2 regions of the Shewanella loihica PV-4 genome follow, and region 2 is predicted to be linked to the other one. Evidence: predicted binding sites of a transcription regulator. Region 2 holds the regulator's gene; the other holds the start of a gene.
What was found. The regulator FliA, encoded in region 2, starts transcription of late flagellar genes. The targets are predictions, from matches to a motif close to CTAAAGNTNNNNNNNNNNNNGCCGATA.
Positions count from the first base shown of each region.

Region 1 (3,695 bases), 150 kb from region 2:
GAAGCCCCAATCTTTATTCTGTGGACGCTCGTAGATCAGCTTGTCTTGAGACTGATCTGTGCCCAGCTGGTGATAGTAAACCTTCTGGTTAAAGTTAACGTCGGCCAGCAGGTTACCGCCTTCGGGCGCGTCATAACGAGAATAGTAGACACCTTTATTGTCTTTGCTCCACTCGGCGCTGGAGAACTTAATCCAGTTGAGCTCATCGCCTAGCTTGGCACCGGTCGCCACATCGACAAACTGCCACTGCTGCCAGTCTGAGCCCGACTTAGAGACGCCATAGGCGATGATCTTACCATCGCCGCTGACAGAGACGCCGCTCAGGGCAACTGTGCCGTCGGTCGAGAAGCTGTTTGGGTCGAGGGCGACCTTCTCTTCACCGGCCTTGTTCTTCACATAGAGGACAGATTGTGCCTGCAGACCATCGTTGCGGTAATAGAAGGTGTTGTCACCACGCTCGTTAGGGGCTGTGACTTTCTCGAAGTTCCACAGCTCGGTGATGCGATCGACGATCGCCTGCTTGTTTTCCAGCTGCGCCAGAAAATCATGGCCAGCCTGTTGCTGCTGCTTCACCCAAGCATGGGTCGCGTCACTCTCTTCCTCTAGATAACGGTAAGGGTCGGCAACCTGTACGCCGTGAATTGTTTCGACCACGCCCTGGGGCTGAACCGCTGCCTGCGCTGCTGCCGTTTCATTGGCATGGTACTGGCAACCCATGAGTGTTAAACCTAATCCGGCAAGCAAAAGGGTTTGCTTGGATAAAATCGTCTTAAGAGCCATCTGTAGCCGTCCTGGATATCTCGTTATTATTAATGGTAAACCTGTGAGCTAGTGCCCAATAACCTCGTACTATACAAGTAAAAAAAAACCGTGCAATGGCTACAAATAAACGAATCCGGCATTTGCGAAATTGACTTGTTAATAAAAAAACAACATGGATGAATTATATAAATCGTGAAATTATGCAGCAATTTTGCGTAATCAAGCGCAAATACCCCAAATGTGTGAATTCGGCCCTTTAAACACCCTCTTTATACATTAGAAATACTAATCTAAGGTGGGAATTTTTCTAGTTTGTAGGACAAATGGTCTGACCCTATAATTCACCTCGTTTTCCGGAAGTGTCTACCCCGCTGGTAGATGGGAAACAAGAACTCCGAGTTCCCGTGCCAGTCACGTGAATTCATCCCTGGTTCTTATGCTTGACTTCCTTCCTTCAATTTGTTGATTGCAATGATTTATTTGCGGCCCACTTAAGATTAAGTGGGCTTTTTTTTGCCTGTTCTTTACCAGGCTTTTGCCACCGCTCGCTTTCTATCCCGGGCCGATAACAAAAAACCGGCCTTGTTGGCCGGTTTCCATAAATATTATTAACTCAATAAAGCTACTCTAATCCAGCGGCTTGCTGAGGCGGATCACCACGCGTCTGTTACGCGCCCGCTCATCTATGGTGTCGTTAGATGCTACGTGGCGACGCTCGCCGTGACCATAGGTATGGATACGCTCATTGGGGATACCCGCCGACAGGAAGAGCTGTTTGACCGAATTGGCGCGCTTCTCCGATACCTTCTTGTTCACCGATCGGCCACCGAAGCTGTCGGTATAGGCATCGATCAACACCAGCTCGACCTCAGGATCATAAGAGAGATACTCCTGCACCTTGGCGATCTGCGCCTTGGAGTAACGGGTCAGCTCAGAGCCGCCAAACTCGTAGGTCAGCACGGTAAAGGCGATATCATCGAAACTATAGGGCAAGAGATTGGCCAGACAGGATTTAAACTCGGCGTAACGACGACCAAAATTGGCGGCCGACAGTCCCACGGCTACCTTGCTGGAGCGGTTGTACCAGTCGGCATAATAGAAGGTCGGCTGCATGCCGCGTTCTAGCTCATTGAGCATGGACCAGGCCGCCTTCTTAGGCACCTCGCCACTGAAATATTTCTGATAGGTGAGATCGGTTATGGGACGGGATACCACACCAGGGCGCCAGGCGGGCGCCATGCTCATCAACTTGGCGCTGGTCACCTCGTCAGGCTTGACCCACATATCCAGGCTAAAGTTTAAATCATGATCTTTACCGGCGCGGCTGGTAAACACCGCCTTGCCATAGGATGGGATCTCATGTTCCAGGCGACAGATAATGGGGGTATTGCCGCTCAGGCGCCAGGAAGACTGTTCCAGGGATGCCACATAGTGACGCAACTCGGCCTGCGCCGTCGTCGCCAGACTCAAGCCAATCCCGAATGTCATCGCACATAGCACCCTAACCCACATAGACAGTCACTCTTGTTAATTACGTTACTTATCCCTATCGGCCTAATTTAGCATTCCTTTAGCCCATATATTGACCAATCAAACATGACAAGCTCCCATCGGATACTTCATAATAGCCCCCCACTCTTCACTTTGGATATTTTAATGAGCGATATTTGCGACGCACACAAACTTAAGCATAGATTTCGTGGCTACTTTCCCGTCGTCATAGATGTTGAAACCGCGGGTTTTAATGCTCAAACCGATGCGTTGCTGGAGATCGCCGTCACCCTGCTGAAGATGGATGATAATGGCGACTTGGTGCTGGATAAGACGCTGCATTATCATATCGAACCCTTCGAAGGCGCCAACCTAGAGCCAGAAGCCCTGGCCTTCAATGGCATAGACCCAAGCAATCCACTGCGCGGCGCCGTCAGCGAGAAGGAAGCCTTCTTAGAGATCTTTAAAGAGGTCAAGAAGCACCAGAAGGCATCAAATTGTCACCGCAGCATCATAGTGGCCCACAACGCCGCTTTCGACCACGGCTTCGTCACCCAGGCGATTGAGCGCAACGCCCTCAAGCGCACACCATTTCACCCCTTTGCTACCTTCGACACCGCCGCCCTTTCGGGGCTGGCGCTGGGTCATACCGTTTTGGCCAAGGCCTGTGAGATTGCCGGTATCCCCTTCGACAACAAAGAGGCTCACTCCGCCCTGTATGATACCGAGCGCACCGCCGAGCTGTTTTGTCATATCGTCAACAAGTGGAAGGCCTTAGGCGGCTGGCCGGTGGCCACGCCTAGCGAAGAAACAGGTAGCGATGAAGCCGCCAGCGAGCCGGCTAGCGGGCAAGACACAGATACGAGTGCTAACTGCTAACAAATAGCGAGTATCAATCGTAACTCTTATGAGAGCTTAATAGTAAGAGCTTGATAGCTCGTAGCGGATGCGGCGAGCTATCAATAATTAAACCGATATTTACAGCCCTGTACGACTGTCCAGATTCAGGGCTTTAATTAAATCAAACACCTCATAGATCTCCTTAAACACCTGCTCTATGTCTTCGACAAAATCCAGTGGCTTTAACAGATCCAGTTTAGGTTCAAAATAGTTATGCTTGCAAGCGATCTTAATCAGCAGTCGTCCATCTTTAAAACTCGCCTCTAGTTCGCCACGGTAAAAACGAGACAGTGAGAGCAAACGCTCCATGGTCGCCGTATTTAGCAAATATCTCGCCTCGACTTGATCGTCGCTATACACCTGAAACTCTCGCTCAAAGGTTGGGTCTTCCAGCTTTACCCGTGTCAGCTTCTGTTTAAACTGCACTAAGCTGTTGCCAATAACCCCTTTATCCTGACGCACCAGGGTATTACCAGAGAATTTCTTTAATAGCGTAAACTCAATCAAAACCCCTTCGAACAAGGTCTTGTATTGGGGTTTAT
Region 1 is NC_009092.1:1,742,394-1,746,088, reverse strand. Features, by position in the region: gene SHEW_RS07875 (prolyl oligopeptidase family serine peptidase) at 1-780, opposite strand, end outside; gene SHEW_RS07870 (flagellar protein MotY) at 1,390-2,250, opposite strand; gene rnt (ribonuclease T) at 2,419-3,132, shown strand; gene SHEW_RS07860 (DUF3137 domain-containing protein) at 3,232-3,695, opposite strand, start outside.
Region 1: SHEW_RS07870 (flagellar protein MotY) is a predicted target of FliA. The motif match lies at 2,310-2,336, and genes of this name have one in related genera.

Region 2 (3,695 bases):
ACATCAAAGGACATTCATATGACTCCTACTTAGAAACCTAGACTCGACAGCAAGTCATCGACTTCATCTTGCCCTGTCACGACATCATCACGCTGATCAGCGTTCATAATAGGACCTTCAGCTTCGACACACTTCTCTGATGCACGGGGTTTATCCGTGGCGGGCTGCTCGCCAAATACGGTCAACATAGAGACCAGGTTACTCTCAACCTCTCGCACCAGCTCGATCACCCGGCGGATCATCTGTCCGGTCAGATCTTGGAAGTCCTGGGCCAGCAATATGTTGTTGAGTAACTCTTTTAAACGATTGGAATCGGATTCGCTGCGCTCGATAAACTGCTGAACATCATGGCAGAGCGCCTTAAATTCGTGCAGCTGAATATCGCGACGCATCAGGCGATCCCAAGAAGGCTTAACGGCCTGTACGTTCATGGTAAGGGCATCTGCAAGAGGCAGAGACTCTTCGACGGCGTCCATGGTTTTATTGGCGGCCTGCTCCGTCATGTCGATGACATAATTGAGGCGCTCTTTGGCATCGGGAATTTCGCTATTGGCCAGCTCCACGAGACGACCGTCCACCTGAAAGTCCACTATGGCACTGTGAAGCTGACGGGTTAGGCGACCCACCTCGTCAAACAGCTCTTTCTGAATCGGGCTGGCGATATCGCGAATTAGCTCATCGGCCATCTCTTGTTGACCCGCCTCTAGCAGATCAACGAGTTGCTTGGCCTGTGCTAGATTGATCAGCCCTGAAGTTTCTGCCTGCATAGCTCAACCTTGATTAACCGAGTCGTTCGAAAATTTTGTCTAACTTCTCTTTCAATGTCGCCGCAGTAAAAGGTTTCACCACATAGCCATTCACACCGGCCTGCGCCGCTGCAATGATCTGTTCCCTTTTTGCTTCCGCAGTCACCATCAACACAGGAATGTGCTTCAGGTTGTCATCAGCACGGATAGCCTTTAACAGGTCGATCCCCTGCATGCCAGGCATATTCCAATCGGTCACGACAAAGTCAAAATCGCCTTTTTGCAACATAGGCAAGGCTGTCGAACCGTCATCTGCTTCCTGAGTGTTATTAAAACCCAAGTCTCTCAACAAGTTCTTGATGATGCGTCTCATTGTTGAGAAGTCGTCAACAACGAGAATCTTCATATTCTTGTCCAAGGTTTCCTCCGCGGAGCTGTTTTTATATTGCTCATGTAATCGTTATATTTTGGTCCAATGCTTGAGTTTAGCTTTGAGTCTGAGCATCGCCTGGCTGTGTATCTGGCTTACTCGGGATTCGCTTACATCAAGTACGGCACCGATCTCTTTTAAATTTAATGCTTCGTCATAATATAACGACAAAACTAATCCATCTCTTTCTGGCAGTAATTTAATCGCCTCGACGAGGGCCTCGTGGAACTGTGTCTCTGCCAGTGACTCAAATGCGTCGTCCTGATGATCGTCTTCCTGTCTTACTACATCGACCGATACACCAAGATCTTCAATTCCAACTACTTTCCCGACGGAAACATCATTAAGAATATGATGGTACTCATCGAGCGTCATATCAAGTCGATCCGCAATTTCATTGTCTTTTGCGTCACGTCCAAGTTCTTGTTCTAGCTCGTCAATCACCTGGGCTATGCGTCGCTGATTACGGTGAACCGACCTGGGTACCCAGTCTCCTCGCCTAATCTCGTCGAGCATGGAGCCGCGAATACGTATACCGGCGAAGGTTTCAAACTTGGCACCCTTGCTGCCATCGAACTTGGCCGAGGCTTCAAGCAGGCCCATCATACCTGCTTGTAACAGATCATCCAATTGCACCGAGGCGGGTAGACGAGCGAGTAAATGGTGAGCAATCCTTTTTACCAACGGTGCATACTGTTCGACAATAGAAGCTTTGTTATCTAAACAAGTATACGCAGCGGCTTTACTCACTCGTACGATCCTCTTGATATTCGGGACGTTGAACCAATCGCTCTACAAAGAACTCCAGGTGTCCGCCCGGTTGTTGTGGCACTGGCCAGCTAATGATCTTATTCGCTAGGCCGTGATAAGCAATTGACGCCGGTGACTTAGGAAATGCCTCGACGATCAACTTTTGTTTACGAACTGATTTGCGAAGGTTTTCATCGAAGGGGATAGTCGCAACCAGCTCCAGGGCCACGTCGAGAAAACGGTCGGTTACCTTGCTAAGTTTAGCAAACAACTCCATCCCTTCTCGCAAACTTCTAACCATGTTTGCCACAATCTTAAATCTGAATACGCCATGCTCACGGCTAAGAATCTTAATCAAAGCATAGGCGTCGGTAATAGAGGTCGGCTCGTCGCACACCACAACCAACACATCTTGAGAGGCGCGAGAGAAGCTGAGCACCATGTCTGAGATACCTGCCGCTGTATCGACCACCAGGATATCAAACTGGGTCTTCATCTCGCTGAAGGCACGGATCAGGCCCGCATGCTGGGCCGGTGTCAGCTCGACCATGGCCTGGGTGCCAGAGGTGGCTGGAATAATGCCAATCCCCTTTGGACCACGTACGATAATATCGTCAAGGTCAGCGTCGCCAGATAATACGTGGGAGAGATTGCGCTCGGCTCTCAGGCCCAACATGACATCGACGTTGGCTAGCCCCAAGTCGGCATCGAGCACAAGCACACGCTTGCCCTTCTCGGCCAGGGAGACGGCGGTATTGATCGACACGCTGGTTTTACCTACGCCACCCTTACCACCGGTTACGGCAATTACTTTTACTTTTTCGTTATATGGTTGATTCATCATACGTAAACCGCTTGCTTGATCCCGACTCATTATATTACTCAAATGCGTAGGCCTGTTCATATGACCTTTCGTTATTCTGTATTGGTTGCACTTTCTTTTCGAGTACCGACAGGGCCTTGTTGGCTAAGGCTAAGGTGTCGGCCACTTGCATATCTTCTGGCACTCTTTGTCCATCGGTGACATAACTCAAAGGTAATCCACTTTGAATCAACACACTCAACGCCGGTGCCAAGGCCACTGATTCATCTAATTTGGTCAAAATCGCGCCGGATAATGGAATCCGGGTAAACTGCGCGACGGCATCTTCAAGCACTCTTCTTTGACTTGTAGATGACAGTACCAGATAACTGCGAATAGGTAATCTGCTATTTGCAGTTAAATTATCAAGTTGCTGGAACAATCTCACATCTCTCTGTCCCATGCCCGCCGTATCTATCAATACTAGCTTGCGATTGCGGAACTGATAAAGAATTTGTTCCAACTCATTGAGATCATGAGCTTGCTTGACCGGGCACCCCATTATTTTGCCATAGGTTGCCAGCTGCTCATAGGCTCCAATGCGATAATGATCCGTTGTAATGAGTGCAACTTGATCTGAACCATGCTGCGCGGCGAATCGAGCGGCTAATTTTGCGACACTCGTCGTCTTACCCACACCAGTTGGGCCCACGAAGGCGACCACACCGCCCTGACGAACGATGTCGTCCCCCTGGTTGTCGAGCATGTTCGCCAGGCTGCGTGGCAAGGCCTTCACCAAGTCCGCTGGCACATAGTGCTCGCTCAAGGCCGATAACTTGGCGGCGACCTCAGGGCTAAACTCGGCATCCAGCAGGCGGCTCTCTAACATGGCGCCCACAGGATCCAGACGACTCTTCTGCTCAGTCAGCAGTGAGGTCACCTGATGTGTCAGTAGGTTGCGAAGTGA
Region 2 is NC_009092.1:1,590,964-1,594,658, reverse strand. Features, by position in the region: gene SHEW_RS07115 (chemotaxis protein CheA) at 1-14, opposite strand, end outside; gene SHEW_RS07110 (protein phosphatase CheZ) at 30-767, opposite strand; gene cheY (chemotaxis response regulator CheY) at 781-1,164, opposite strand; gene SHEW_RS07100 (RNA polymerase sigma factor FliA) at 1,207-1,926, opposite strand; gene SHEW_RS07095 (MinD/ParA family protein) at 1,919-2,800, opposite strand; gene flhF (flagellar biosynthesis GTPase FlhF) at 2,805-3,695, opposite strand, start outside.